Regions from separate parts of the Shewanella sp. AC34-MNA-CIBAN-0136 genome, predicted to be linked through region 2. Evidence: predicted binding sites of a transcription regulator. Region 2 holds the regulator's gene; the other holds the start of a gene.
What was found. The regulator FliA, encoded in region 2, starts transcription of late flagellar genes. The targets are predictions, from matches to a motif close to CTAAAGNTNNNNNNNNNNNNGCCGATA.
Positions count from the first base shown of each region.

Region 1: the regulator FliA is predicted to act here: its motif matches at 5,164-5,190, upstream of AAEY94_RS17725 (flagellar protein MotY).

Region 1 is NZ_JBEOPJ010000021.1:2,672-19,313, forward strand. It holds gene tolB (Tol-Pal system beta propeller repeat protein TolB) at 1-411, opposite strand, end outside; gene tolA (cell envelope integrity protein TolA) at 455-1,423, opposite strand; gene tolR (protein TolR) at 1,424-1,852, opposite strand; gene tolQ (protein TolQ) at 1,852-2,541, opposite strand; gene ybgC (tol-pal system-associated acyl-CoA thioesterase) at 2,531-2,932, opposite strand; gene AAEY94_RS17725 (flagellar protein MotY) at 4,261-5,130, opposite strand; gene rnt (ribonuclease T) at 5,318-5,983, shown strand; gene AAEY94_RS17735 (peroxiredoxin) at 6,108-6,713, opposite strand; gene AAEY94_RS17740 (Na+/H+ antiporter family protein) at 7,104-8,426, shown strand; gene upp (uracil phosphoribosyltransferase) at 8,560-9,186, opposite strand; gene purM (phosphoribosylformylglycinamidine cyclo-ligase) at 9,428-10,465, shown strand; gene purN (phosphoribosylglycinamide formyltransferase) at 10,465-11,109, shown strand; gene cysB (HTH-type transcriptional regulator CysB) at 11,239-12,216, opposite strand; gene AAEY94_RS17765 (hypothetical protein) at 12,606-13,385, shown strand; gene AAEY94_RS17770 (nuclear transport factor 2 family protein) at 13,938-14,390, shown strand; gene hrpA (ATP-dependent RNA helicase HrpA) at 15,446-16,642, opposite strand, start outside.
Region 2 is NZ_JBEOPJ010000001.1:217,391-234,032, reverse strand. It holds gene fliR (flagellar biosynthetic protein FliR) at 1-591, shown strand, start outside; gene flhB (flagellar biosynthesis protein FlhB) at 601-1,734, shown strand; gene flhA (flagellar biosynthesis protein FlhA) at 1,851-3,950, shown strand; gene flhF (flagellar biosynthesis GTPase FlhF) at 3,980-5,365, shown strand; gene AAEY94_RS00955 (MinD/ParA family protein) at 5,370-6,251, shown strand; gene AAEY94_RS00950 (RNA polymerase sigma factor FliA) at 6,244-6,963, shown strand; gene cheY (chemotaxis response regulator CheY) at 7,008-7,391, shown strand; gene AAEY94_RS00940 (protein phosphatase CheZ) at 7,405-8,142, shown strand; gene AAEY94_RS00935 (chemotaxis protein CheA) at 8,158-10,371, shown strand; gene cheB (chemotaxis-specific protein-glutamate methyltransferase CheB) at 10,402-11,598, shown strand; gene AAEY94_RS00925 (membrane anchored protein in chemotaxis locus) at 11,591-12,055, shown strand; gene AAEY94_RS00920 (ParA family protein) at 12,101-12,895, shown strand; gene AAEY94_RS00915 (chemotaxis protein CheW) at 12,879-13,961, shown strand; gene AAEY94_RS00910 (chemotaxis protein CheW) at 13,964-14,458, shown strand; gene AAEY94_RS00905 (DUF2802 domain-containing protein) at 14,553-14,951, shown strand; gene AAEY94_RS00900 (RsmB/NOP family class I SAM-dependent RNA methyltransferase) at 15,039-16,415, opposite strand.

The DNA of each region.
Region 1 (16,642 bases), on a different contig from region 2:
ATTGTTATTCTGAGGCCCTTTACCCGCTTGAAGTTGTGCTTTAACTAAATCAATCAGCTCAAAACTCACTAAATATTGATCGGCGCCATATGGCTTAACCGTACCAACCACAAGCGCTTCCGCTTCTACATTAGCCCAATTTTGAGCAGTAAATCCATTTACAGACGAAATAGTTGATTGTGGCAATGCACGCACATCAAGTGTCTTAAATGTACCACTGCGAGACAAATCAGATGCTACCACATCAGAAATAGATGCAGGAGCTGGACCTTGACCTTGCCATACAAAAGGTACAACAGCAATCGGTCTTGCTGCATCAACCCCTTCTGTAATCACAATATCTAACGCTGCGCGAGCAGGTGTAGTTAACACTATTAATACCAGTGTTAGCCATTTAGCCAAATTATTCATGCGACTCCTTTTAACTCCATTCCATCATTAAATACGATTGATATTAATTAAATTCCGGTGAAACGGTTAAATTAATTTCTTTTAATTGCTGATAAACAGCCGGTTCAGGCGATACTGGTAACCGTCCCGCTTTATTTATCGACGCTTTGGCGGCTCGACAAACTACCTGATCACCATCTAACGTTTGGCTTGTTGTGACAAAACCATCTGACGCTAGACGAATAAAGACCCTGCAGCTTTTCCCACGCATTGACTCATCAACAACTAAATTTCGTTGAATAGTGGCAATAATCATTGCTTTATACTTATCAACTTCTGACAACACTTGCTTGTTACGTGTTTTAGAAAGTGAGTCTTGTTCAGCAGCCATAGCCTCTGCCATTTCACGTTCTTGACGCGCTTTAGTATCAGCTTCTGCTTTACGTTTACGCTCAGCATCTTCTTTACGTTTACGTTCGTCATCAGCGCGTTGACGTTCTTCTTGAGCTTTTTTCGCAGCAGCTTCTTCTTGCTTACGTTTTTCAGCGGCTTTCTTAGCTGCGTCTTCAGAAGCTTTTTGCTCTTGTTCTTTTTGCTTGCGTACTACTTCAGCTTTATCTGCTCGCTCTTTTTCTAGCACTTGCTTTGCCTGAGCGGCTTTAGCGGCGTCATTAGCCTTTTGAGTTTCCTGCTCTTTTTGTTTACGCTGGATCTCTAAAGTTTTAATTTTTTCTTGTTCACGTTCACGTTCACGCTCACGGCGAGCTTCTGATGCTTTACGTTCTAGTTCTGCTTGACGGGCTTTTTCTTGCTGGGCCACATCTTGCTTTTGTTTCTTTAATTGCTCAACTCTGTCATTCACTTTCTGTTGATCAATTACAATTGCTTGTACAGCAGGTGCACTTGCTGCTGCCGTTTGCATTTGCTTGGGCTTATCATCAAAACTAATGCCTAAAGCAAGAATGACGATAAATCCAATATGAATACCAGCAGAAATAGAAACTGGTACGGTTAAATCTGAATTTCCAGCCACCTATTTCTCCTTTGGTGAATCGGTCATTAGCCCTACGGCAGGCACACCAGCACCTTGCAAGCTAATCATTAATTGAATAACGCTTTCATAAGGTATCGTGCGGTCCGCTTTTACAACCACTGGCCTTAACGGTTCAAGTTGGATTAATGCTCCAACTTCAGTTGATACTTGCTCTAAGTCCATAACTTCAGAGTTAGAACTACTGCCGATATTCAAAAAATATTGTCCCTCTGCGTCAATCGATGCAACGATAGGAGGCTTACTATCAGGTGGCAACGACTCCGCATTACCTTGAGGCAATTCTACTTTGACTCCTTGCGATACAATAGGCGCTGTCACCATAAAAATAATCAACAACACCAACATCACGTCGATGTAAGGTACCACGTTGATTTCTGCAACTGGACGACGACGTTTACGCTGATACATTAAACAGCTTCCTTCTCGCTATACGCTTGACGTTGCAATATGTTGGAGAATTCTTCCATAAAGTTAGCATAACTCATTTCAATTTTATCAACTTGCGTTGTAAAACGGTTATAACCAATAACGGCAGGTATTGCAGCAAACAAGCCCATTGCAGTTGCAATCAATGCTTCTGCAATACCAGGTGCAACCATTGCCAATGTGGCATTTTCTACCGCGCCCAGTGCAATAAAGGAATTCATAATTCCCCATACCGTACCAAACAAGCCAATGTATGGACTGGTTGAACCAATCGTTGCCAATAACGGTAAATGGTTTTCAAGTTTCTCCATTTCGCGCGACAAACTCACTCGCATTGCTCGAGACGTTCCATCCATAACCGCTTCAGGAGCTTTACTGTTTACTTTGCTCAAACGAGTATATTCTTTGAAACCAGCCACAAACATCGATTCTAAACCAGAGATAGCACTACCACGCGCAATTAATTCTTTGTAAAGACGATTTAAATCAACACCAGACCAAAACGTTTCTTCAAAACGTAATGACTTAACTCTTGCAGAACCTAATAATTTGTTGCGTTGAATGATCACTGCCCATGAGGCAATCGATAATGCCAACAAGGTCAGCATAACTAACTTTACCAACACACTGGCTTCTAAAAACAAACCAATAAATGAAATTTCAGCGTGCACTGTCAAACTCCTGAACAATATTTAGGGGAATAGCACGGGGACGCATACGTGATAAAGATATACACGCGACAACAACAGTCGCTTCACAATAGCAATCACCTTGATGATCAACTAGGCGCTGGTGAAATACCAACGACACTTTTTTTAATTCTATAACCTTGGATTCAACCACGAAATCCTGTTCAAATTTTGCAGCTTTACGAAAATCTAATTCTGCATGTTTGACGACAAAAGCAATATCTTCTGCCAACAGTTCAGCTTGGCGAACACCCATTGCTTTTAACCATTGCGTTCGGGCTCGTTCAAAAAATTTTAAGTAATTCGAATGGTACACAACACCGCCGGCATCGGTATCTTCGTAATAGATTGAAATAGGCCAAACAAACATAATCTGAACATCAATTTTTAGGTTGTAAAAGTTGGCTTACTATACCGAGTACCAACACGCTTGTGAATATTGTACCGAGGGAAAAGCAGACTTTATTTTGCTCAAAATGCGCTAAAACACACTAAAAACCTCAGGAACTGTAAGAGATGAAGCTTTATTAATGTGTTTACCCAAAAATTTAACAATTTATTAAACAAAACATGCCATATAAATAGAATTTTTCCTGGTAACAACAGCCTACTTTTACGGCCTAAAGCTCACAAAAAGACAATAATCAGGTAAAAGTAAACTGCGAATCCCCCTTACCATCGCACACTTTGCAAAATGTAAACGTGAATAAATGTTAAGCCGGTAAAATTCACCAACCTCTTTTTAGCAGATACATTATCAATTGTTAAGTTAATAGCATTATCTTACTCGTCTTGATGACCATATGCTGTGTGTTAAACATCAAGAAGAGATAACCGTAAAATCCCACCTTAAATATGGGTAGAATAATCATATTCATAGTGGTGTAGAGTAATATTTAACATATTAAAAGGAGTAAGCAGACTTTACAGCATGACGGGATATATACTATTTGTTAAATATTATTGCCGCCTAATTAACTAATCCGAATAGTTATGCATAAAAAATAAGTAATAACCTAATAAAGCGCTATATAAGACGATTAGAGTATAAATAACATATCACCACCGCCACAAAGCATTAGCTTTACTAATGATAACGCTTAATTTTTCTAGTTTGTCAGATTAGTGTATACATTCTATTATTGCCTTGTTTTCAGGACACATCTGATTCAGATGTTGAAAACCAAGAACTCCAAACTGATGTAACCCAATACCTCAGTTATCCCTAGTTCTTATGCTTGACTTCCTTCCTTAAATTTGTTGATTGCAAATTATTTAGCCCACTTGGATTAAGTGGGTTTTTTTTACCTTTTTTTTAGCATCTTTATAAACCCAAATGAGAAGCTTTGCGAAAAAAATTGTAAATTCGAGCGCTACTGATAGGTTGAACCCTTTCAAATGATCACCACGCAAAATACCCTTACATGTTTTATTGATTAGGCTCTTAAAGGAACGATGGTTCATTTATAAAAGAGTATTGTCAATTTGGCTCAATTTAGTTTTACGAATGTTGAATAAATGCCGAGTAAAGCAGACTGATAAACATAGGGGAACTTTGGCTGTCGTATCAATACTATTTATTAGAAAAATAGCTGACTCAAGTTACTAGCAACATCGTGACTCAAGTAAATTGATATCTCAATCATATCCAGTAATAAGGATACTGCCCATGGCTGAGCAGTGAGTGATACATGAATGGGTTTATATAGGCTTGGTTATTTTAATCACGACTCTGCGGTTCATCTTACGTTCTTCAGCAAGATCATTGCCTGTTACATGGCGTTTTTCACCATGGCCCGATGTATGAATCCGATCCTTAGGAATACCACTAGCAATGAGAATATCTTTCACTGAGTCCGCACGTTTATCTGACACCTTTTGGTTAACCGAGCGTCCACCGTAACTGTCGGTGTAAGCATCAATCAGTACAAGCTCGACTTCAGGGTCATAAGACAAATAACGCTGTATTTTCTGTAATTGTTGGGTAGAAAAACGAGTCAGCTCTACCCCGCCTTCTTGGTAATTTAACACTGTAAAAGCAATATCATCAAAACTGTAAGGCAGTAAATTAGCCAAGCAGGCGCGAAATTCACGGTATTTACCGCCAAAATTAGCTGACGACAATCCCACGGCAATTTTAGCGTTTTGATTATACCAATCCGCATAATAAAACGTGGGCTCCATTCCTTGACTCAATTCATTCAACATCGACCAAGCGGCTTTTTTGGGTACTTCACCATTAAATTGCTTATTGTAAGTCAGTTGAGTGATTTCTTTAGAATTGTGTCCAGGACGCCAACTAGGGGCTCGACTAATTAATGTCGCGTTGGTCACCGAATCAGGTTTTAACCACATATCTAACGTAAAATGTAAATTTAGCTCTTTACCGGCATTACTGGTAAACACAGCACGCCCATAGTCAGGAATATCATGTTCAAGACGGCATTCTATCGGATTGTTCTCACCGATACGCCATGCTGAGTTTTCCAGTGACGCAACGTAGTGCCTCAAATCGGCATTAGCCGTTGAGCAAAGACACAAACTTGTGAGGACCATCAGTTTTCGCCACATAAAACCACCCTTTATACCCGATTACATTTGTTCTATCGGCCATAAAGTCAGTTCCTTTAGTAAACAATCATGTTTAATCGATGATAAAAACCACAATCAAACATGACACTGCGCTTGAGTTTGCGCATAATACTCGGCTTATATCATTTGCACCGATGAATGATAGCTATTGAGGATAAAAACTGTAATGACTGATATTTGCGACGCTAATAAGTTTAAACACCGATTTCGTGGTTATTTCCCTGTTGTTATCGATGTCGAAACTGCTGGGTTTAATGCTAATACCGATGCGTTGCTTGAAATTGCCGTCAGCTTACTAAAAATGAATAGTGATGGGATCATTGTACTTGATAGAACCCTTCATTTTCATATTGAGCCTTTTGAAGGCGCGAACTTAGAGCCTGCAGCTTTAGCTTTTAATGGTATAGACCCCACTAATCCACTTCGTGGTGCAGTAGACGAAAAAGTCGCTTTTTTAGAGATTTTTAAAGAAGTAAAAAAAGCCCAAAAAGCAGCAGATTGTCATCGCAGTATCATTGTCGCGCACAATGCCGCTTTTGATTTAGGTTTTGTTAACAAGGCTATTGAACGAAATGGTTTAAAACGTTCTCCTTTTCATCCTTTTGCTAGCTTTGATACCGCGACACTTGCAGGCCTGGCTATTGGACACACAGTATTAGCTAAAGCCTGTAAAATGGCAGGGATCGATTTCGACAACAATGAAGCCCATTCAGCATTATATGATACCGAACGTACCGCCGAACTATTTTGCCTTATAGTCAATCGATGGAAAGCATTGGGTGGTTGGCCATTAGCGGCTGTGGAAGATGATACCGACTCAGCAAACGAATAATGAATACTCAGCCCTTTGATCTCATGCCAGCCATCTACACTTGGCTAGTGCGATAACAAAGTATTAATTTTATCCAATAAAAAAGCTGCCGAAGCAGCTTTTTTATTATCTCTAACTTGCTAGATTATAGCTTGTCAGAATTATCTTTTAGATATGCAGCAACACCTTCAGTGCTTGCAGTCATACCTTTTTCGCCTTTTGACCAGCCCGCTGGACAAACTTCACCGTGCTCTTCATGGAACTGAAGTGCGTCAATCATACGGATCATTTCATCAACGTTACGGCCTAGTGGTAAATCGTTAACCACTTGGTGACGAACTTGGCCTTCTTTGTCTACTAAGAAAGAACCACGGAAAGCCACACCAGCTTCTGGATGCTCTACGTCGTATGCTTTACAAATTTCGTGCTTAACATCAGCAACTAGAGTGTACTTAACTTGGCCAATACCACCCTTGTCTACTGGAGTGTTACGCCATGCGTTATGAGTAAACTGTGAATCAATAGAAACACCAATCACTTCAACACCACGTTTAGTGAACTCTTCCATACGGTGATCAAAAGCAATTAGCTCTGATGGGCATACAAAAGTAAAATCGAGTGGGTAGAAGAAAATAACTGCAGGCTTACCTTTAATTGCGGTAGCAAGGTTAAATGTGTCAACAATTTCACCAGAACCAAGAACGGCTGCTGCGGTAAAATCTGGGGCTGGACGGCCTACTAATACGCTCATTATCTATCTCCATTTAATGGCTTAAACACTCAACAACGGTATATGCGTATCGCAAAATGATGATCCACCAAGCAATTACCCATACCGTTGGGACTTATATCAGTCGTATACCATACATCTAAATTAACGGACTTATAAGTCATTTCAGATGAAAGTTGGTTTACTTGCTGAAAAATAAAACATGATGACCCATTAAATAATAAGTTTCAAATATGACAAAATGATTTGATAACAAGATTTCACTCATCACTATCAACAACCATATGTTAAACAGCAAATAATTCTGAGCTAACTATCAGCAAAAAATACCTAAAAAAGCGATATGCGCTGGACAAATAGACACTAGACAGTCAAGAATAGCGGCCTCACTTACTTTTAAGAAAAATGATTATGAATGCGGTTGTTATCGCGGTTTGCTTAATGCTGTTTTTAAGCTTTATTCGAATTAACGTTGTGGTCTCACTAACCATCAGTGCTGTTGTCGCCGGTTTAGTCGGTGGATTAGATATTCATCAAACAATTGCAGCCTTTAATGATGGCCTAGGCGGCGGCGCTCAAATAGCCCTAAGCTACGCATTGCTTGGTGCATTTGCAGCAGCTTTGTCACATTCAGGCTTAACAACATTGATTTCTCATTCAATTATAAAGAAACTCGGTAAAGAACCTAATAGTAGTAATACTCAAGTTGTACGTTGGTTGTTATTGGTCACAATATTATTGATGGCGGTTTCATCACAAAATATTTTGCCTATTCACATCGCTTTCATACCCATTCTTATTCCACCATTACTAAATGTCATTTCAAAGCTACATATCGACCGCCGTCTTATAGCCTGTATTCTCACATTTGGCTTGGTCACCACGTACATGATTCTACCCATCGGTTTTGGCGGTATTTTCCTCAATGATATCCTGTTGGCAAATTTAAATACAAATGGGCTAAATGCAATCCGTGAACAAATTCCTAACGCAATGCTATTACCTGCTATGGGCATGGTTGTAGGTTTACTCACCGCAATATTTATTAGTTACCGCAAACCTAGACAATATATGATTGAAGAACCAGTGGTAAGCGACAATATTGAAACCACGATAAGTCGAAAAAGCCTAGTGATATCACTCTCAGCAATAGTGGTCACTTTAATCGTTCAATTACAAACTGATTCGATGATATTTGGTGCATTAAGTGGATTTATTATCTTTCGTTTTTCTGGAATCATTAAACACGAAGTAAGCAAAGACCTGTTTAATCAAGGTGTGCACATGATGGCCAGCATCGGCTTTATTATGATTGCAGCTGCAGGCTTTGCTGCAGTAGTTAAATCTACCGGGGAAGTTGGCACACTAGTGACCTCTCTAGGTGACATCATTGGTGACAACAAAGCGTTAGCCGCATTACTGATGCTTATTGTTGGATTATTGATCACCATGGGAATTGGCTCTTCGTTCTCAACCATTCCCATTATCGCCACTATTTACGTGCCTTTAGCGCTCAGTTTTGGTTTTTCTGTCGCAGCAACAATTGCGCTAGTGGGTACCGCTGCAGCGCTTGGTGACGCGGGTTCGCCAGCATCAGATTCGACACTAGGTCCCACAGCGGGTCTTAATGCCGATGGGCAACATGATCATATTCGCGACAGCGTGATCCCGACGTTTATTCACTATAATATTCCACTGCTTGTTTTTGGTTGGATCGCTGCGATGGTGCTTTAACATTCAACAGATAGCTACGGCTTATCAAGATAAAAAATAAAAACGGGAGCCTCACTAAAGGCTCCCGTTTTTATGGTCTCGTACATGATATTAATCATATCGAGCCTGGGTATCTATAATCTCGGATAACGAACTATTTGGTACCGAATATCTTATCGCCCGCATCACCTAAACCTGGCAAGATATAACCTTGCTCGTTTAAGCAATCATCAATCGCAGCGGTATACAATTCAATATCAGGATGCGCGAGTTCAAGTGCTTTAATGCCTTCTGGCGCAGCAACCAAAACCAACGCTTTAATTGAAGTACAACCACGTTTTTTCAGCAGGTCGATAGTCGCAATCATTGAACCGCCAGTCGCTAACATTGGGTCAACCACTAAAGCAATACGCTCTTCAACATTACTGACTATTTTTTCAAAGTAAGGTATAGGTTGTAGTGTTTCTTCATCACGATAAATACCCACTACAGAAATACGCGCACTAGGAAGATGCTCAAGAACGCCATCCATCATACCTAAACCCGCACGAAGAATAGGCACTACGGTCACTTTCTTACCTTTAAGTTGCTCAATAGTAACAGGGCCATTCCAACCTTCAATTGTCACCGTTTCAGTTTCAAAATCAGCGGTAGCTTCGTAGGTTAATAAACTGCCAACTTCAGTGGCAAGTTCACGAAATCGTTTGGTGCTGATATCAGCTTCACGCATCAAACCGACTTTATGACGTACCAGTGGATGCTTTACTTCAACGACTTTCATTTCTTTCTCCTAGATTTCTGACTATTTCAGGCAAATTTGACAAATGTTAGTCGATTTATCCTCTCTATAAAACATAAAGTTTCAAAATTGCAGTAAATCGTGACCTAAACCAATAAAAAATAGGCAATTCATCGTTTTCTTTATAGGATAAAGTAAAAACATGGCTTCCGACTAGCAGCACAAACTGGTAGAATATTGCCGCATAAAATTCCATAAAACGATGTACCCTAGAGGATCCTCCGTGACCACTCCTACCCCCCTAAGTTACAAAGACGCCGGCGTTGATATCGATGCAGGTAATGCGTTAGTAAACAACATTAAATCTGCGGTAAAACGCACTCGCCGTCCAGAAGTTATGGGCAATTTAGGTGGTTTTGGCGCATTATGCGAATTACCAACTAAATACAAACATCCAGTGCTTGTTTCGGGCACTGATGGTGTTGGCACTAAATTAAGATTAGCCATTGATTACAAAAAGCATGACACCGTCGGTGTTGATTTAGTTGCTATGTGTGTTAATGACCTGATTGTTTCTGGCGCTGAACCGCTTTTCTTCCTCGATTACTACGCGACTGGTAAGCTTGACGTTGAAACGGCAACCTCAGTTGTTAGCGGCATTGCAGAAGGTTGTTTCCAATCTGGTTGCGCATTAATCGGTGGCGAAACGGCTGAAATGCCGGGCATGTACGAAGGCGAAGATTACGACCTTGCCGGATTTTGTGTTGGTGTTGTTGAAAAAGCAGACATCATTGATGGTACCAAAGTCAAAGCCGGTGACTCACTCATAGCACTTGGTTCGAGTGGTCCTCATTCAAATGGTTACTCATTAATCCGTAAGGTATTAGAAGTCAGCAAAGCAGACCCTCAGCAAGATCTTGCTGGTAAGCCATTGATTGACCATTTATTAGAACCAACAAGAATATATGTTAAGCCTTTGTTGAAACTGATTGAACAATCAGACATTCACGCTATGGCGCACATTACCGGTGGTGGATTCTGGGAAAATATCCCACGAGTGCTTCCTGATGATTGTAAAGCTGTAATCAAGGGTGACTCTTGGCAATGGCCAGTGGTGTTCGATTGGATAATGACAAACGGTAACATAGCACAACACGAAATGTTCCTAACATTTAACTGTGGTGTGGGTATGGTTATTGCGCTGCCAACAGACAAAGTCGATGCTGCATTGGCATTATTAACAGCAGAAGGCGAAAATGCTTGGTTGATAGGTGAAATTGCTACGCGTCAAGGTGACGAAGAGCAAGTGGAGATCATCTAATGAGCCAAAGCTGTCGTGTTGTGGTACTGATTTCCGGGAATGGCAGTAATCTTCAAGCTATCATTGATGGCTGTGACGATAACCTAAAAGCTGACATTGTTGGTGTGATTAGTAACAAGCCGGATGCTTATGGGTTAATTCGCGCTCATCAAAGCGAGATTGATACCAGTTGCGTTATTCCTTATACCAATGAAGTACGCAGTGATTATGATGCGCGTTTATTGAAATCAATTGAAAAATACCAACCGGATCTGATTATTCTTGCAGGTTTTATGCGTATTTTGACAGATGATTTTGTAAGTCACTTCCTTGGAAAGATGATTAATATTCATCCATCATTATTACCTAAGTATACCGGGCTTCACACGCATCAACGGGCTATTGATGCCGGCGATAAAAAGCATGGCGCTAGTGTGCATTTTGTTATTCCAGAGCTCGATGCCGGACCGGTAATATTACAAGCTAAAGTCCCTATTTACCCTGAAGATAATGCTGAAGTATTAGCTGAGCGTGTTCATGAACAAGAACATGCCATTTATCCTCTTGTAGTAAAATGGTTCAGCTTAGGTCGTTTAGCGATGGCTGATGGTAAAGCTTACTTAGATGGCGAGTTAATTGGTCCATCTGGTTACGCACCAGATTAATATCGATGACTAAGTGACTAAGTGACTAAGTGACTAAGTGACTAAGTGACTAAGTCTTTATGTTAAAAACAAAAAACCTCGCTAATTCGCGAGGTTTTTTTATGCAATAAACATTGTCGATATACAGTGCTAACGTACCGGTAATGTCATGTCTGCAAACATTTCATCAATCAGTTGTTGATCACGAAGCGCGACCGCTTTTTCTACCACATCTCGGGTTAAATGCGGTGCAAAATGTCGCATAAAGTCATACATGTAACTGCGTAAAAAACTACCACGTCTAAAACCAATTTTGGTTGTACTATGAGCAAACAAATGACTCGCATCAATCGCGACTAGATCTTTATCTACTGCTGGATCGATAGCCATTGAAGCAATAACCCCTACCCCTAACCCTAAACGTACGTATGTTTTAAGTACATCAGCACTGGTTGCACTAAACACCACCCGAGGATCAAGATCCGCACGCTTAAAAGACTTTTCAATTTCAGAGGCTTTATCAAAACCAAACACATAAGTCACCAGCGGAAATTTGGCTAAATCTTCAATACTAATTTTTGTCGATTGAGTCGCGAATGGATGGTCACGAGTCACAACAATTGATCGATTCCAATGATAACAAGGCAGCATAATTAAATCGGTATACAAGTGCATTGCTTCAGTAGCAATGGCAAAATCAGCATCACCTCTAGCCGCTTGCTCACTAATTTGTGATGGCGTACCTTGATGCATATGCAAATTCACTTTCGGATATCGTTTAATAAACTCTTTAATAATTTGTGGCAGAGCATATCGAGCCTGAGTATCGGTGGTGGTAATATTTAAATCACCCTGATTAGGCTGAGTATATTCTTCAGATACCTTTTTAATGCTATCGACCTTGCCAAGTATATCATTTGCAATATCAATAACTTGCTGACCTGCTGGAGTCACGTGAGTCAAGTGCTTACCACTTCGACCAAATATTTGAATACCTAATTCATCTTCTAGCATTCTAACTTGCTTACTAATGCCGGGTTGTGAGGTATAGAGGTTCTCAGCCGTTGATGACACATTTAGGTTGTGTTTAACAACCTCTGCAATATATCTAAGTTGTTGCAGCTTCATGGTTTTATCCTTTATTTAACCAGCACTCATCAGCAAAATATGCAAATAAGAACAAATCGATCGATGTTTCACATGGCAAGAACAGTTGTTCAACTATAATAAAACGTTATATGACAATTGAAATGTAATATAAATAGGAATAACGAGCAAGTAAAAATCACCTGCAATTTAATTGACTTAGCTTTTGATAAACATCCTTACTCAAATGTTTAATGATTTATCAACAAAACGACTTATTATTCAACGACAGCCGCGATAACATACGCTAAGATATAGAATCATTTTGATGCAGTTTTATTGCAACAATTTATTCCAGCATCAAAATAACTTTTAGCCATTGTCGTTTGGCTATATTTACCATGAGATATGAAAGATAAAATGGAACCTTTATGTCCTTAATTTTGGTATTAATTCTTATTGGTGCACTCTTATTGCTGATTATCGGCTTTAGTATTGTCCAACAACAAAAAGAGCGTGCTGAAGCTGAACGTCGAGTAGAAGTATCTCGCCAACGCGCCATTATAGATGAAACCGATGCAGTATTATCCAACACAGGTATGACCCCGTCTTCTAGCCACATTATGTTAGTACTCTATCGCCGCATTCAAGATGCTTTAGAACAATCTGTTATCCATGCATCAGGCCAATTAAAATCGGATTATGAGCGTCGCCTAGCTGACATTAAAATGCAAATAGCCACAGTATCGAATTCACCAAGCCAAGTCCCTGCAATTGAGAATTTTCGTTTACCTGATAATGATAGACAAGTTTTAGAATTAGTAAAAACACTGAAGAAACTTAAAGCTATTTTACGTGCAGAACATAATAAGGGAAAAGTTGATCCGTCTATTTTTGCTGAAGAAGAAATGCGTATCGACAATCTGCAATTAAGGATTAATGTTGATTCTATGATTAGCCGCGCTCGTGCAGCATGCTTTATGAAGCAGTACGGTTCCAGTAAACAAATGGTCACAAAAGCATTAAACACGTTGCACACTATTAAAGCGCAAACGCCAAATGATCCTTTTATTGCTCGTAAAGTCGATGAAGCTAAGCAGTTACTCGATGAAATAATGGGCGCTCAAAAACACAGTGAACCGAGTGCTCCAAAACCGAAAAAAGAAGGCGATGATCTTGATATGCTGTTTCAACCGAAAAAGAAATGGTAATTATCTTTATCTTCGCTAACTAAAAAACCAAGTCTCCTTAGGAGGCTTGGTTTTTTTATACGCAAAATCTATTTAATATAAAAACTGCGTTATTTTTTAACCACACATAAAAAATGCAGTAATACAGTGAGTTAGTAAAATAACTTACGTTCGTCAACACAGTTGTCCACAGAATCTGTGGATAACTGTGTGAGACATTCCTTATCACTATGTTTATTAGCAATAATAAATCGGTATGAACAAACACTCTCTATCGTTGTTTCTATACAAGTCTTGTGCGTTGATACAATTAACTTATGACATGTCATTTTGATTGCGTCAAGCCATTAACTACAAAAGTATCCTCATTTGTAGTTAATCGAACAAATAATAGCTTATCAGTAAACTGAAATGAACCATTGATACTTTCAATATATTACAAAATATGAGCATATAAGGCTTTACGCTACAATTATTGATAATGATATTATTTAAATCGAGCCTATCCTTGTAAGCTATAGCATAAATCGAGATACTAGATAAAAATTATAATATCAGCAGTAAAAAAGCCTTATGTTAAAAATGACTTCCATTAAAATATTCTCTGTATTTCTACTGTTCATTCTCACTGCTTGCGGACAATCAGATGAATTTGGTCAACCTCAACTCACACCAGAACAAGTTTCTTTGGGTTTCTTCGAAGCTATTTATGTCGATCGTGATGTAGAGAAAGCTAAAAAGTTTGTCGCACCTGATATACAGGATGTTATGGATCATTATCATATAGCATCAGCGGTGCAACGACACGTATTAGGCTTATCCATGAAGCAAGTGACGATGTCTATTGATGAAATTGATATCGATTTTTTCCGAAAATTTACCGATGACGTGACTGTAATCGTTAAAATGCAAGGATTAAAAGGTGGAAGACAATGGATTGATGATCGAACCATTCGTCTGCATAAACAAGGCAATACCTGGATTATTGTTGAGATACTACCCGAAAAAGGTCGTATTGAAGGTTAGTATTGAAGGTTAGTATTGAGTCAAAACAGATTACCAAAATTAGCTAATTTTAGTGTTTAATCATGATGGGAGATCAAAAACAATTATCGTTCATTTCAGATACTCACCACTATGCGATATGTTTAAGCATTATAAATAATTGATAAAATAAACAATGAGCAATAACCAATAAAAATAGCAGCCTAGGCTGCTATTTTTATTTTTTGTCGGAGTATTTAATGCATCAACTGAGTTGCCAAAGCATTAATAAGCTCGTTCAATCGTCTTATTCTTCGTTAGAAGGTAAAGACTCTAACACGTCATCTTTCACTTGATAGTAAGCGTTTTCGTATTCATGAACTTCCATAATAACTCCAATCTTTTAGGTCGTTTTGTAGGTGTAGGCCTGTCTTTTTATAAACAACAACACGATATTGAATCCTTAATACTGACGACATCGTGTTAATGCTGGGGGGATGACATTTGCCTTACAGAGAGAAGAGTACCAATCACTTTCTTCTTGGCGCTGAGTATATCAATAGTCAGATCACTTTCAAACCACAATTACGAAAAACTTTCAGTTCTGTTTTGTGGATAGTCTAAATGTGCCTTTAAATTGAGGTTTTACACTAAAAAACAGAAAGTGTTTCAGAAATTACAACATACTCGACGTGACAACGTACTAGCGCATTGCGATACAAGTCGACGGTTCCATTGCTGCTGTTAAGGCTAAATACCTATTACTATGCCCCTATAACAGCAACTCAAACTCTATAGTTCTGATTATTTATTGAAAGAATAATGCCCTTTAAAGATGAGGCCACAACATAATGAAATACTGGAGTGCCTCACTCAAAAATAACGCCCTGCACTCAGCCTGCACTATCAAAGCATTTAACGAATATGGCTAAGCTTTTGGTTTAGAATTAATCGTTAAAGCGGATTAGTTGCCAGGAAATGACAGGTCTTACAGGCATAACTAGAAATTGAATCAATTTGGGATAATAAAAAACCGACATCACCTAAGTGATATCGGTTTTATTCGCATCGTCATGCGATGGAGCAACGCATCAAGGTTACACTTGACTGATGGAATTCAATACTCGCTTTTCTGAAATAGGATAAGCGGTACCTAATACCTGAGCAAAACAAGATACCCGGTACTCTTCTATCATCCAGCGAGCTTCAATGAGTGCCTCTGGGACCGGTTGTGAACGTGGCACTTTGGCTAATTGAGCCGTTAACTCCTCTTGTACTTTTGCAATACTGTGCATGTGTAATCGATCACGTGCTGGGTCAACAGGTAGCTTATCGAGTCTATTTTCAATGGCTTTTAAATAACGAACAACATCCGTTAATCGTTGCCAGCCACAGTCTTCGACAAATCCTTTATACACAAGGCTATCAAGCTGAGTTTGAATATCACTCATTGCAAATGCAATATCTAAGCTAATTTTGCCCTTTAGACGTTTTTTAATACGTTGATAAATTGTCAAAATTTGCTCTACATTGAGCGCAATGCTCTCTGCTGTTGGGTTAAGCTCTTGGCGAACCCACTCTTTTGCTTGCTCGAACTGCTGCTCATTGCGAATGTCTAGTTGCTTTTGATCTAACAACTGCTGTACCGCTGCATTAATAATATCTTCGATTAATATCTGCACTTGTCCAAATGGATTAAAGTACATTGCTAGCTTTGCTTTATTAGGCAAAGCTTGTTGCAAATGTTTCACTGGCGAAGGAATGTTTATCAACAGTAATCGGCGTAAGCCTACTCGATGATGACGCTTTGCTTCATGTTCATCATCAAATAACTTAATCGCCACATCGGTTTTATTATCAATCAATGCCGGATATGCTTTAACTTCGTAATTACCTTTGCGCTGCTGATATTGAGCGGGTAAATCACCAAATGACCATGTGGTTATTGCCTCTTGCTCAATGCCTTTGTCAGCTACTTTACGTATTGCTTTAGCCACAACACCTTGCAGTTGGCCTTTTAACAGCTCTAAATCACGACCTTGGGCAACTAAACGACCATGGTCATCCTCAATCTTAAAGTTCATCTTAAGATGTTCTGTCAGTTGAGTTACATCAAAGTCGTCAGCAGAAATGCGTACACCGCTCATGCGCAGTAACTGTTTACACATGGTATCAAGCATCGATAACTCAAACGGCTTCATCGCTTGATAACATGCCCGAGCATAATCTGGGGCGGGAACAAAATTACGACGCAAATTTTTAGGCAAGGATTTAATCAGTGCAATCAACTTTTC
Region 2 (16,642 bases):
TTTGTCATTGCTCAGCAAATTTTAATTGGCGTCACCATGGGATTTGTGACCTTAATGGTGATGCAAACATTTGTATTAACAGGGCAAATAATTGGTATGCAAACCAGTTTAGGTTTTGCCTCCATGGTCGATCCCGGTTCTGGTGAGCAAACGCCTGTTGTGAGTAACTTTTTCCTATTATTAGCTACACTTATCTTTTTAGCTGTTGATGGCCATTTGTTAATGATACGGATGTTGGTGGCCAGTTTTGAAACTATTCCTATTTCAAATCAAGGTATATCACTCGCCAATTATCGTGCGCTTGCTGATTGGGGTAGCTTTATGTTTGGTTCTGCATTAACTATGTCGATTTCGGCTATTGTGGCGTTGTTATTAATCAATTTATCTTTTGGTGTAATGACTCGCGCCTCGCCTCAGTTGAATATTTTCTCTATTGGCTTCCCGGTCACTATGGTTAGTGGTTTGTTGATTTTGTGGTTAACGTTAGCACCTATCATGGCGCATTTTGATGAAGTGTGGATGGCTGCGCAGTTACTTATGTGTGACGTTTTGCAACTTCAATGTCAACTTAATGGCTCAGTGGTATTTTAAGGGGCACATATGGCAGAAAGTGACAGCGGTCAAGAACGCACAGAAGAACCCACAGGAAGGCGACTTGAACAAGCTCGAGAAAAAGGTCAAGTCGCTCGCTCTAAAGAGTTAGGTACCGCAGCGGTACTGCTTGCTGCATCTGTTGGGTTTTCGATGACAGGTCCGGCTATTGCCAAAAGCCTCTATACCATTATGGAGCAGATATTTTCTATGGAGCGCGATCAGATTTTTGATACTAACTCCATGTTCCGTGTGTGGGGGGTCGTCGGCAATGAGCTCGCAGGGCCATTAATTAGCTTTATTGCTTTGTTGGCGTTTGTGTCTTTCCTAGGCAATATTGTGCTAGGTGGCATGTCTTTTTCAGTCAAAGCGTTTATGCCTAAAGGCAGTAAGTTAAATCCCATGAACGGTTTTAAGCGTATGTTTGGCACCCAGGCATTGGTTGAGCTTACTAAGGGTATTGCTAAGTTTTCGGTGGTAGCATTATCGGCTTATTTTTTATTAAAATTTTATTTCTACGATATTTTGACTCTGTCCAGCGATCACCTGCCGGGCAATGTTTATCATGCTCTAGATTTGCTTATCTGGATGTTCATCTTACTCTGCAGCTCGATGTTATTGATTGTAATTATTGATGTGCCATTTCAAATTTGGAACCACAAAAAACAGTTAAAAATGACCAAGCAGGAAGTCAAAGACGAATATAAAGACACTGAAGGTAAACCTGAGGTTAAAGGCCGCATAAGACAAATGCAGCAGGAGATGGCGCAACGACGCATGATGACCGAGGTGCCTAATGCGGATGTTATTGTGGTTAACCCCGAACATTATGCAGTGGCAGTTAAATACGATGTAAGCCGATCATCAGCCCCTTTTCTAATCGCTAAAGGTGTCGATGACGTAGCCTTTAGAATACGTGAAATAGCTCGAGAGCATAACGTTGCTATTGTATCGGCCCCGCCGTTGGCTCGTGCTATTTACCACACGACTAAAGTGGATCAACAAGTGCCAGAAGGCTTATTTACTGCTGTTGCGCAGGTCTTGGCTTATGTATTCCAGCTTAGGCAATATCAAAAAGGTAAAGGTCGTAGGCCAAAACCTATCCCGCTTAAACAACCCATACCAGATGATTTAAAGCACTAATAACTAATCTATTTTAGATAGATAACATTTATGGCTTAATTTTTGCCTTGTATGTTTATTCGCGTCAAATAACAGTCCATTGACGCCGTGATCTGACATAAAGGGTTCATCTTAATATGGATGCAAAAGCAGCTTTTGGCCAAATGAAACAAATGAAAGTATCTACTTTTAAAGGGATCGGAACACCTTTATTAGTACTTGCTGCGTTAGGAATGGTGGTTTTACCTATTCCTGCTTTTTTGCTAGATATTTTGTTTTCATTCAATATTGCGTTGGCTTTAGTTGTACTCTTAGTTGCTATTTATGCTGACAGACCACTCGATTTTGCTGCTTTCCCTACCGTATTATTAATTGCAACGTTACTAAGACTCGCTCTAAACGTCGCCTCTACCCGTATTGTATTGCTTGAAGGTCATAATGGTGGTGCCGCTGCGGGTAAAGTCATTGAGGCTTTTGGTTCTGTGGTTATTGGCGGCAATTATGCCGTTGGTTTAGTGGTGTTTATTATCCTTATTATCATTAACTTTGCAGTAGTAACTAAAGGTGCGGGGCGTATTGCTGAGGTGAGTGCTCGTTTTACCTTAGATGCAATGCCGGGTAAGCAAATGGCCATTGATGCTGATTTAAATGCTGGCACATTAACCCAAGACCAGGCGCGGATCCGCCGTGCTGAAGTAACTCGTGAAGCCGATTTCTACGGTGCGATGGACGGTGCTTCAAAGTTTGTTAAAGGTGATGCCATTGCAGGGATCATGATCCTAGTCATCAATATGATTGGTGGATTTGTGATTGGTATGATCCAGCATGGATTAGACTTTTCTAGCGCGGTTGAAATTTATACCTTACTGACCATCGGTGATGGTTTAGTTGCACAAATTCCCGGTTTATTGCTATCTATTGCCGCGGCCTTAATGGTGACGCGTCAAAACGAGTCAGGCGATATGGGCCAAATGATGTTCAGTCAGATGTTTGACAGTCATAAATCATTAGCCATTGCTGCTGGGTTACTCTTTATTATGGGTATTGTGCCTGGTATGCCTCATGTTGCGTTTTTGACATTTGCATTTATTACCGCTGGTGCTGCGTACTTTATTTACAAGCGTAACGTTGACAAAAAGCAAGCTGCACTAACGTTAGCAACTAAAGGGCCGGTTGAGAGCAAGGATAAAGAACCTAAAGATTTAAGCTGGGACGATGTGCGCCATGTTGATACTATTGGTCTTGAAGTCGGATATCGCTTAATTCCGCTGGTTGATAAGTCTCAAAGTGGTGAATTATTAGGCAGGATCAAAGGCGTACGTAAAAAACTGTCACAAGAATTAGGTTTTTTAGTGCCAGCGGTGCATATTCGTGACAATCTAGACTTATCACCCAATGCGTATCGAATTTCGTTAATGGGTGTCGTAGTGGGTGAGGCTGAAGTTAGGCATGATTGTGAATTAGCCATTAATCCTGGCCAAGTTTACGGTAAACTAGACGGTATTGAAACTCGCGACCCAGCTTTTGGTTTAGAGGCAGTTTGGATAGCGCCAGAGCAACGTGAACATGCACAAACTTTAGGTTATACCGTCGTTGATACTGCAACGGTTGTAGCGACTCACATAAGCCAGTTACTGAGTAATAATGCTGCTAAGTTATTAGGTTACGAAGAAGTCCAGCAGTTAATGGATATGCTTGCTAAGAACTCTCCTAAATTAGTGGATGGTTTTGTACCAGATGTCATGCCTCTGGGATCAGTTGTTAAAGTGATGCAGAACTTACTTAACGAAGGGGTATCGGTACGAGATTTACGCACCATAGTGCAGACACTATTAGAGTACGGTACTAAGAGCAATGACACTGAAGTATTAACGGCGGCAGTGCGTATAGCGTTAAAACGTATGATCGTACAAGAAATCTCTGGACCAGAACTCGAAATCCCTGTCATAACATTGGCGCCAGAGTTGGAACAGATGTTGCATAAATCTATGCAGGCGACTGGCGGTGAAGGACCTAATATTGAACCTGGTCTTGCAGAGCGTATGCAGCAGTCATTATTAGACGCTGCACAGAAGCAAGAAATGGTAGGGCAACCAGCCATTTTATTGACATCGGGTATGCTTAGGTCAACGCTGTCAAGATTTGTTAAATACACTATTCCAAATTTACGAGTGATTTCATATCAGGAAATCCCGGACGAGAAACAAATTAGAATTGTTTCTGCAGTAGGCCAATAGTGATAACGTCAGTTTATAGAGGTGCATAAGTGAAAATTAAACGATTTTTTGCCAAAGATATGCGCGCTGCATTGGCTCAAGTAAAAGAAACCTTAGGTTCTGACGCTGTCATTATGTCAAATAAAAAAGTCACTGGCGGAATCGAAATTGTCGCTGCTGTAGATTATGATGAACCTAAAGCCGCCATCGCATCACAAGCGCCGACTACCGGTTTTATGGATGTTAGTGACGATAGGGTGTCATTAGGCGCTAAGCCTGTGATGAAAGCTCAATCAAAGGTGAACCCACCTCCTGAGGCCGACTCTTTACAAGCCTTACTTCAAAAACAACATAATCGCATGACACAACAAATGTCTGTCAGCCAAGATGAACCGGATTTACCAGAATGGGCCCGCCAATTACAAGGGGCAAAGTCTGCTAAACCAGCATCAACTTTTCAATCGCAAGCGGCACCAGAGCAAGCTAAAAAAACCAATAAAAATCAATCTGCTGATATGGATGCTCTGCGCGAAGAAATGGCTTCATTGCGTAACTTATTGACCCATCAAGTTTCATCGTTGATGAAAGATCAAAAAAAGCGTACCGATCCTGTTGGCGCAATGCTAGAAAGTAAATTGATTGCAGCAGAGTTTTCTCCAGCCGTTGCTGCTAAACTAGCGGGGCTAAGTCAACACTATACCCCAGCCGATTTAGTGAGAGCATTACCACAAAGTTTAGCCAATTTACTCGACAATCAAGGCGACGATATAGTTAAACGTGGTGGTGTTGTGGCGTTTGTTGGTCCAACCGGTGTAGGTAAGACAACTTCTTTAGCTAAAATAGCCGCTCGCTTTGCCGCCCATCATGGCCCAGAGCAGGTAGCATTGATTACCACAGACCATTATCGTATTGGTGCCTATGAGCAATTAGCGACTTATGGCAAAATAATGGGCTGTCCGGTTAAGCAAGCACATGATTTAACCGAATTAGAACAAATTTTATATCAATTTAGAAATCGTAAGTTAGTATTAATTGATACCGCAGGTATGGGACAGCGAGATATGCGCTTATATCAGCAACTGGATAATTTAACAGCAAATAGTAGGATCCCAATTCGGAGCTACTTAGTCTTATCTGCGACTGGTCAACGTCGTGTGTTACAAGATGCTGTAGAACATTTTAAACGAATTCCATTAGCGGGTGCGATTTTAACAAAGTTAGATGAATCGATATCAATTGCAGGTGCATTGAGCGTATTGATTCAAAATGAGTTACCATTAAGCTATGTTACTGACGGTCAACGTGTTCCTGAGGACATGAAAGTAGCAGATACGTTAGAGTTGGCTAAAAAGGCTCTCGCGGCGTTAAATGAAACAGAACAACAATCGTCACAAGACACAGTGTGGTCTAATGACACAGCCTATGCATTTGAGTAAAGATATGACTCGGGATCAAGCAAGTGGTTTACGTATGATGAATCAACCAAATAACGATAAAGTTAAAGTAATTGCCGTATCCGGTGGTAAAGGCGGAGTGGGTAAAACCAGTGTGTCAATTAATACTGCGGTAGCACTAGCTGAAAAAGGCAAACGCGTATTAGTGCTTGATGCCGATTTAGGTTTAGCCAACGTCGATGTCATGCTTGGGATACGTGCTGAGAAAAATTTATCTCATGTTTTGTCCGGAGATGCCGAATTAGATGACATCATTGTTCGTGGACCTAAAGGTATTGGTATTGTTCCTGCCACATCGGGTTCTCAAGCGATGGTTGAGTTGTCGCCAGCACAACATGCTGGACTTATCCGTGCATTTAGTGAAATGCGAACTCAGTTCGATATTTTAATTGTGGATACTGCTGCTGGTATATCAGACATGGTGCTGAGTTTTTCTCGTGCATCACAGGATGTATTGATAGTCGTTTGCGACGAACCAACATCAATTACTGATGCTTATGCGCTGATTAAAATTTTAAGTCGTGAACATGGTGTGTTCCACTTCAAAATTGTGGCAAATATGGTACGTAGTTTACGAGAAGGTATGGAATTATTTGCTAAACTCAGTAAAGTGACGGATAGATTTTTAGATGTTGCTTTAGAATTAGTGGCAACAATACCATTCGATGAAAATTTACGTAAAGCTGTTCGTAAGCAAAAGTTAGTTGTTGAAGCGTATCCTAAGTCGCCTTCAGCTATTGCTTATCATGGATTAGCCAATAAAATTATGACTTGGCCAGTTCCACAACAGCCAGGTGGTCATTTAGAGTTTTTTGTTGAACGTCTTGTACAACGTAAGCCGATACAAGAAGGAAGAACGAGTGAATAAAGCCGCCGCGTATACTCAGTTCGATAACAAAACGTCTATTGTTGAACAGTATGCACCGTTGGTAAAAAGAATTGCTCATCATATGCTGGCAAGATTACCAGCATCGGTGCAACTTGATGATTTATTACAAGCTGGGATGATGGGGTTACTTGAGGCCTCATCTAAATTTGATAACAGTAAAGGGGCTAAGTTTGAAACCTTTGCAGGCATCAGAATTCGTGGTGCAATGATAGATGAAATTCGACGTGGTGACTGGGTTCCGCGCTCAGTTCATCGTAATAATCGTCTAGTAGCACATGCAATTGATGAATTGGGGCAACTGCTTGGAAGAGATGCCAATGATACAGAAATTGCTGAAAAACTTGATATGTCTCTCGATGAATACCATCATATCTTAAATGATGTTTCTGTTGGTAAAATCATAGGCATAGAAGACCTTGGTGTGTCGCAAGATGTGTTAATCACAGACAACGAAACGCCAGATGAAACCTTTGACTCGCTTGCTGAAATTCAATTCCAATCTGCATTGGTTGAAGCAATTAAGACATTGCCAGAAAGAGATGCATTAGTGTTGTCGTTGTATTACGACGAAGCATTAAATTTAAAAGAAATCGGTGCCATCCTTGAAGTTAGCGAATCGCGAGTAAGCCAGATATTAAGTCAGGCAATGCTCAGATTAAAAGCGAAACTCAAGCATTGGACACAAGAATAATAACTTATCTAGAGCAAACGAGTGTCAGCTCACCGGAGGAAACCTTGGACAAGAATATGAAGATTCTTATTGTTGACGATTTTTCAACAATGAGGCGTATCATTAAGAACTTGTTGCGAGATTTGGGATTTAATAATACCCAAGAAGCAGATGATGGCTCAACAGCCCTACCTATGTTACAAAAAGGCGATTTTGATTTTGTGGTAACAGACTGGAATATGCCTGGAATGCAAGGTATTGATTTACTTAGAGCAATCCGTGCAGATGATTCGTTAAAGCATTTACCTGTGCTAATGGTAACTGCAGAAGCTAAGCGTGAACAGATTATTGCTGCAGCGCAAGCCGGTGTAAATGGTTATGTCGTAAAACCTTTTACCGCAGCTACATTAAAAGAAAAGTTAGACAAAATCTTTGAACGACTCGCATAAGCAAGGATAAGTCATGCAGGCATCAATATCGGGGTTAATCACTCTCGAACAGGCCCAAGAACTTGTTGAATTGCTTACCTTGGGTCAACAAGATAAAGCCGATGAAATGATCAGAGAGCTTGCAACGCCATTGCAGCGTGAGCTTTTTGAAGAAGTCGGTAAGCTAACTCGACAACTCCATAGTGCACTAAAAGATTTTCAAGTTGATAACCGTTTATCTGAATTAGCCAATACCGAAATACCAGATGCTAAAGAAAGATTGAACTATGTTATCGACATGACAGAACAAGCTGCAAATAAAACCATGGATGCAGTTGAAGAATGTCTACCTTTGGCCGATACCATCATTAGCAATATACAATCAGTGACGCCAATGTGGGATAAATTGATGCGTCGTGACATAGAAATGGGTGAGTTTAAGTCACTTTGTCATGATGTTCAGCAGTTTATGTTACATAGTGAAAATGATTCTAATCGTCTTCGCGAGTTATTAAATGAAATTTTGATGGCGCAAGACTTCCAAGATTTGACGGGGCAAATGATCCGTCGAGTGATTGATTTAGTTCGTGAAGTAGAAAGTAATCTGGTCTCAATGCTAACGGTATTCGGAGATCATACTACCGAATCATTGCCAACTATAAACGAAAATAAAATAGAAGCAGAAGGTCCCATCATGCATGCTGAACTGCGTGAAGATGTGGTGACAGGTCAAGATGAAGTAGACGATCTGCTATCAAGTCTGGGTTTCTAATTAGGAGTCAATTTAATGTCTTTTGATGTTGATGAAGAGATACTCCAGGACTTTTTAATTGAAGCTGGCGAGATTTTAGAGCTTCTACAGGAGCAGCTAGTTGCTCTTGAAAATAATCCTGATGACAGTGATTTACTCAATGCTATTTTCCGTGGATTCCATACTGTTAAAGGTGGGGCTGGTTTTTTAAGTCTAAAACCGATGGTTGACGTGTGTCATGAAGCTGAAAACACGTTCGATTTATTACGCACCGGTAAACGTGGCGTAAATGCAGAATTAATGGATATTATTTTGCAAGCGGTCGACGCGATTAATTCCATGTTTGCTCAAACTCAACAGGGAGAATCACAAGACCCTGCTGATTCTGCATTACTTGCTAAACTCAAATTATTAAGTTCAGGAGCGCCATTACCTTCAGAAATGTCGGCAGATGAGCCAGAACCAATTGAAAATATTGTTGAATTCAGTGATCCTGAATATGTCGAAGATATTAACATTCCCTCAGCGGAAGTATCTGACACTGGCAGTATTGATGACATTGATGAGTCAGAATTTGAGGCGTTGCTTGATGCCTTACATGGTCCGGGTAAAAGTCCTGTTGCAGCTAAACCTTCTGAAGTAAAAAAAGACAATATTGATTCAAAGCCTGCCGCAAGTAGTAGCGATGAAATCACTGATGATGAGTTTGAAGCATTATTAGATGAATTACATGGCTCAGGTTCATTTGAAGCTAAAACCAAACCTGCAGCTCCAACTAAGCCTGCTGCAACGCCTATTATTGAACCCCTTGTTGATTCTGATGAAATCACCGACGATGAATTTGAACGTCTTTTAGATGAATTACACGGAAAAGGTACTGCGCCAGTTGCTAAATCGCAAACGCCTCCTCCAGCTCAACCTACTAAAGCCGTTGCTCCTGTGCAAGCAGCAAAAGTTAGCCCAGCTCCTGTTGTTAAACCAGTAGCGACATCAGTCCCTGTAGTTGCTCCAAAGGTTGAACCTGTAAAAGACAAAACACCTGCTAAAGCGGCGTCTGTCCCACAAGGTGAAACAACGGTTCGTGTTGATACTGCCCGTTTAGATCAAATCATGAATATGGTTGGTGAGTTAGTGTTAGTGCGTAACCGATTGGTTAGTTTAGGCATTAATCGTGAAGACGAGGAGATGTCCAAAGCGCTAGCAAACCTGGATTTGGTTACGGCTGATTTACAAGGTGCGGTGATGAAAACCCGCATGCAACCGATTAAGAAAGTTTTTGGTCGTTTCCCGCGTGTTGTTCGTGATTTAGCCCGTACCTTAAATAAAGAAATTGATTTAATCATGATTGGTGAAGAAACCGACCTTGATAAAAACTTAGTTGAAGCGTTAGCCGATCCTTTAGTCCACTTGGTTCGAAACTCAGTCGATCACGGTATCGAAATGCCGATAACTCGTGAAGCTAGCGGTAAATCTCGAACCGGTACCATTACCTTATCGGCTAGCCAAGAAGGTGACCACATCCTGCTTAAAATTGAGGATGATGGCGCGGGAATGGACCCTGAGAAGCTAAAACAAATTGCGATAAGTCGTGGTGTGCTTGATGAAGATGCCGCCTCGAGAATGACCGATAACGAAGCTTACAATTTGATTTTTGCCCCAGGGTTTTCAACCAAAGTTGAAATTTCAGATATTTCAGGCCGTGGAGTGGGCATGGATGTGGTGAAAACCCGCATCAACCAACTTAACGGTACTGTTTATATTGACTCAATGAAAGGTAAGGGTACTGTTCTCGAAATTAAAGTGCCATTAACCTTGGCTATTATGCCGACATTGATGGTTGATGTGTCTAATCAAGTTTTTGCACTACCATTATCAAGTGTGAATGAAATCTTTAATTTAGATTTAACAAAAACCAATATAGTCGATGGTCAATTGACGGTGATTTTCCGTAATAAGGCCGTGCCATTATTTTACCTAGAACATTGGCTGCACAGTAAAAAATCAACCTTTAAACATGGTGATAAGAAGCATGGTCATGTGGTTATTGTTCAGCTTGGCACTATGCAAATTGGTTTTGTTGTAGATGCATTGATTGGACAAGAAGAAGTGGTCATTAAACCGCTTGGCAGTATGTTACAAGGTACCCCAGGTATGGCGGGTGCGACAATTACATCCGATGGTGGTATTGCACTGATTTTAGATGTGCCAGGACTGCTAAAACATTACGCTAAAAGCAAAAAAATAAAATAAAAATAAAAGTTCCATTATTTAAGGAATTAAATGGCCATAAAAGTACTAGTTGTAGATGATTCTAGCTTTTTTCGACGTCGAGTCAGTGAGATTGTCAATCAAGATCCTGATCTCGAAGTCGTTGCCGTTGCTGTTAATGGCAAAGAAGCTGTTGATATGGCTGCAAAGTTAAAGCCTCAAGTCATTACGATGGATATTGAAATGCCTGTGATGGACGGTATAACTGCTGTCCGTGAAATTATGGCTAATAATCCTACTCCCATTTTAATGTTTTCATCGTTAACTCATGATGGTGCTAAAGCGACACTTGATGCGTTAGAAGCCGGTGCACTAGATTTTTTGCCAAAACGTTTTGAAGATATAGCAACCAATAAAGACGATGCGATTCTTTTGTTACAGCAACGAATTAAAGCATTAGGTCGACGTAGGATATATCGGCCAAGTTCGTTAACACCTGCTTCATCACCAGAATCTCGTCGTTCAACGATTGTGGCTCCAGATATCAACACGCCTCGTCGTCCGCTAAGCAGTCGTTTAGCTTCCACAACAACGCCTGTAGCGACTCGTTCCAGTTTATCCACAACCTTAGCAGATCGTCAGAGCGCGAATCCGACAACGTCTTCAATATCGTCTATTCGGGCCAGTGGTAAGCAATATAAATTGTTACTCATCGGGACTTCAACCGGTGGGCCAGTAGCATTACAGAAAGTATTAACTGCATTTCCTGCAAATTATCCTCATCCCATAGTGTTGATACAGCATATGCCTGCGGCGTTTACTCCAGCCTTTGCAGCTCGTTTAAATACCTTGTGTAAAATTGAGGTAAAAGAAGCCGAAAATGGTGATGCCATGCGCCCTGGTTGTGCTTATTTAGCGCCTGGAGGCATGCAACTCATGATTGAGCGAAGCGGTATTTCTGGAAGACTTAAAGTCATTTCCGGAACCCAAGAAATGAACTATAAACCGTGTGTTGATATTACTTTTGCATCAGCATCCAAAGCTTTTGGCGGTGATGTTTTAGCGGTTGTATTAACGGGAATGGGCGCAGACGGTAGAGAAGGTGCCAGAATGTTAAAGTCTGTCGGTGCCACTATTTGGGCGCAGGATGAAGCAAGCTGCGTGGTATATGGTATGCCTCAAGCTGTAGCATCAACCGGTATCGCAACTCACTCTATTTCATTAGATAATATGGCTGAAGCTATTTTAAAAGAGTCTAGTCGTGGCTAAGCCAGAATACTCATTGCAGACGAAGCAAAAACTGGGATTTTTTTTGTCCTTTATTGCCATAGTAGTATTAGCGGGTTTATATATTGACGCTGATCAAAAAGTGACTTTATTAGAGCAGGATGTAGCACGATTAACGGCGTCTCAAGTGTTATTGATGGTACCCGATGATCAGGCCGCGAATATTGCTAATTGGTTAACTCAACATCCTGAACAAACTCAAGCAATCATAGCGTCAGCAGGAAAAAAACAAGCACAAAGTGTGCTGTTTGGTCCGGGTTCTTTAGATGATGCACCGCTTACTGATATTGATAAGGTTGAGCACGATACTGATGTTTCTGCTGAACAAAATGATCAAGAAGTCATAGTGTCAGAAGATGCTCAGGGGGTTAAAGTGATCCGTTTACCTAATGGTGGCATCCGTGTAACAACCCGCGATGATAAACAACACAAGCAGTAGTCAATTTACCATAACAATATCATTATAATGAGTTGAGAGGCTTCTTTGAAAGTATGGACGGTAGCTAACCAAAAAGGTGGGGTAGGTAAAACCACCACAGTAGCCAGTTTAGCCGGAGCATTGGTTAAACGTGGCCAACGAGTGTTGATAATCGATACCGATCCTCATGCTTCATTGGGCTATTACTTAGGTATTGATTCAGACGAAGTGCCTTGCTCGCTTTATGATGTTTTTTTGAATCATCAAACACTGACCCAAGAGTTTATTTTACAAAATGTGCTTCCAACTCAAATTGAAGGGCTTGATATCATTCCGGCTAATATGGCGTTAGCGACACTTGATAGGTCACTAGGTCATCAAGAAGGAATGGGGTTGGTGTTACGTAACTTATTGTCATTGCTTGAAGATAAATATGATGTTGCTATTATCGATTGTCCGCCAGTATTAGGGGTGTTAATGGTTAATGCATTAGCAGCAAGTCATCACATTATTATTCCTGTTCAGACTGAGTTTTTGGCGATAAAAGGACTCGAACGTATGGTGAAAACCATGGAAATAATGGGGCGTTCTAAGAAAACCCGTTATAGCTATACCGTATTACCTACAATGTATGACAAGCGCACTAAAGCGTCCCCAATAGCGTTACAATTTTTGCAGGATAAATATGCTTCAACACTGTGGCCCAATGATGTAATACCTGTAGATACAAAATTTAGAGATGCAAGTTTGGCTCATTTACCCGCATCACATTATTCAGCCAGTAGCCGAGGTGTAAAAGCATATAATCGTTTGCTGGATTTTTTATTTTCTCAGGAGTTTACTCATGTCAAAATCGGTTGATGAAACTGTTTTTGATTATTTCAGTCTTTTATTACAGGAATCGCCTAAACCGATTACTGAGCAAAGCCTTGAGGTAAAACCAAGTCTTTCTGTTAATTCCGTTAATGACATCACCGATAAAGTGTCCATTATTAACGACGACAAACCGACTCGTATGTCGGCTGAAATGACGTTATCGGCACATTATTCACAACTAACATCATCTAAAGCCTCTCCTGTCATTGCTAGGCAATATGCAGAGCCAACTACCAGTGTCGATAAACAGGCACTTGAAAAATTATTATCTGCTGTGTCTAAACCCAGAGTAGAAACCGATTTAACGCAACAGATTAAAGCCAGTGCAGAACGAGTTCGTCAGGCTATCACTCATATTGAGCCTGAAGTTGGCATTAGTCGTGCAAAAATACAACAAACAGAATTAACGAATAAAGAAATCAAGCCGTTAGTCGATATAAACAATAACGAAAGTTCACATGCTGATATAAAAGACGCTATTATTAAGCATGAACAGTTGGTAGAGAATTCGCCGACGCAAGAGCACAATGCGCCACAGACTCAGGTTGGACACCAACCGCCCAGTATCACTCATGATTTGCAAGAGTTACTTGAAGATGAATTTCAGGTGTTATTCTTCAATGTAGCAGGGTTAACACTCGCGGTGCCATTGGTGAGTTTGGGTGGGATTATAAAAATAGAGAAGATAAGCCATCTTATCGGTAGGCCATCTTGGTTTAAAGGGGTGCAAACCCACCGAGATACTAAAATAAATGTGGTTGATACGTGCGCGTGGGTGATGCCTGAAAAATATACTCCAGAATTAGCACAGACAGTAAATTATCAATATCTTGTTATGCTTGAAGATAGTCAGTGGGGATTAACGTGCGAATCGTTAGTTAACGCCGTTAAAATAGATAAATCACACGTCAATTGGCGTGAGAAACCGGGTAAGCGTCCTTGGCTTGCTGGGGTAGTAAAACAACAAATGTGTGGCATTTTACATGTTCAAGCATTAATCAAAATGCTTGATGCAGGTTTAGGTTGTCAGGATTCGATTGACCGAGGTTAACTATGAGCAATTCTAGAAGTGTAGCAGCGGCTACTGCAGCTAAAGACGATTTAGTATTACAATGGGTTATATTTAAGCTAGATAATGAAACCTACGGTATTAACGTAATGCAAGTTCAAGAAATATTACGTTACACCGAAATTGCTCCTGTACCAGGTGCACCAGATTATGTGTTAGGTATTATTAACTTACGCGGAAACGTGGTAACGGTTATCGATACTCGTTCACGTTTTGGTTTGCCATCAGCCGAACTGGATGATTCTACTCGAGTGGTTATTATTGAAGCTGAAAAACAAGTGATCGGGATTTTAGTTGATAGTGTCGCTGAAGTGGTTTATTTACGTCGCTCAGAAATTGATAACGCGCCGAATGTGGGCACTGAAGAAAGCGCTAAATATATTCAAGGCGTAAGCAACCGCGATAACGAATTATTGATTCTAGTCGACTTGGATAAATTATTATCTGATGATGAGTGGGTAGAGTTAACACAAATTTAATCGTAATCTGATGAAAAAAGCCAACCGAATTACTGTTGGCTTTTTGTTTTGGCTTTAATTTTGTTTTTTTGGTTGAAGCAACAAAGGTATGTTAATGGGTGATGAATTTCTAATTGCGGCTTTAGTGTATGTTATTGCATGTCTTGGTTTGGTACTTTACTTACAAAAACAGTCGAGTAAATTAAAGACTAAAGTTAATGCCCTAACAGTGCTAGTAAAAGAAAGCGACCGTCAGCGGGAAGCTGTTAAACGTGAACTACACGAATTGCGCAGTGGTACTATTGGTGTAGGAAGGCGAGTTGTCGAATTAGAGAAAAAACTCTCCAAGCAATTTGACATGTTGGAAGAAGCTAGCCAGCAAGACCCTCAAGCCAAATTATATTCTAGGGCAGTAAAAATGGTGGGTTTGGGGGCCGGTATTGAAGAGTTAATGCAAGAGTGTGAGTTACCTAAAGCAGAAGCTGAATTAATATTACGCCTACATCGAAAATAGCCCGTTAACCATTAGCTCGCAATAATAAAAGCCATCGATATGATGGCTTTTTAGTGGGAAATTTTAATTCTCTTTCGGCTAGGCGTACTATTTGCGGCGCATTTTTGCGACAAACATGCCATCACTGTTGGCTTGCTGAGGCCAAATTGTCAGCATATTACACGGTTGCCCAGTAAAGGGATGGATGACCGGTTCAAGTTCAAACTCGGATGTTTCTGATAAAAAGTCTTTTACAATTTGTTCATTTTCACTAGGTGATAAAGAGCACGTAGCATAAACCAATTTACCGCCTACTTTTACTGCCACTGCGCTACGTCGTAAAATGGCTAGCTGTAGCATCGGTTTATCTGTTACTGCACTGGCATCATCAAGCCATCGCATATCTGGATTTCTACGCCAAGTACCTATGCAGCTACAGGGTGCATCGACTAACACTCCGTCAAAGGTATTCGCATCTACGGGCAATACGTCGCCTTTCCAAGGTGCAACACTAATATTATCAAAACCTGCACGTTTGGCACGCTTGCGTAGCTCTTCCAACGGTTTAGTTCGAATATCAGATGCAATAATACTGCCCGTTAAGGCAGAGCTTTGCTGCAACATTAATGAATATAATTGCAGTGTTTTGCCGCCAGCACCACTACAAGCATCCCACCATTTTTCATGGTTACTTGGTTGACAAATTTGACCAATTACTTGCGAGGCTAAATCTTGGATTTCAAGATAACCTTGTTTATAAACATTTATTTCATTTAGATTAATACTTTTATGACCTAAATTTATGGCATCAGAAAAGTAACTATTCGCTTTTGCTTCAACGCCCGCTTGTCGAAGAGATTCGATCACTTTTTCTGTTGATAATGTTTGTGCACGAGCCCAGATCGGAGGTCGACTGCTCATTGCATTAACAACAGCATATTGATCAACATCATCAATAGGGCAAAGTTGCCAAAACCATTGTGGTAACAACTGGGTTAGTTGACAGGTATCAATGCCACTTACATTAATAAAGGCGGTTAATTTGTCATTTAATGAAGGGGTATTTATCAGTTCAACCTGGTCCGGGCGGGTTTGAGGCCAACTTGCGAAGTCATTCCAGGCAGTAGTAACGTCATTCCATTCATGTTGTTCCAACATCGCGCATGTGCTTAGCTGTTGAAACCATGTAGTGTGTTTTTGGCTTGAATTTAATTGCTTTAACCAGCCCCACCAGCGAAATAGACCAAACAAACTTTCGCGGATCACTCGCCTATCTTTTGACCCATGTTTTTTATGTTCACGAAAATATTGGCCAATGATTCGATCGGCAGGCATGTTGGTACTCATAACCTGATTAAACAGTGTCTCAATAGTGGTTGAATAACTTAGGGCTCGCTTTTGTGCTGGTGTCGTCGCAGCTATTTCTTGCGCATGTGTCTCGTCTGATGTGGTTGCGTTAGACATGGCGGGAATATTATGACTCATGAATTGACCTGATATTGCCGCACAGCACATAACCGATGCTGTACAGGGGACTATTTCTTGCTAGTTTAACACGGCTTATCTAAATGATGAGCTAAAACTATGTTGGCCAAAATGACATCATACCTTAGCGACAATCTTGTAATAATAAATAATTCTCAAAGGTTATCACCCGCGTTCTGTGTTAAATAACCTGAGCTCGGGATAATAAACGCCTTTCAAACAGCCCT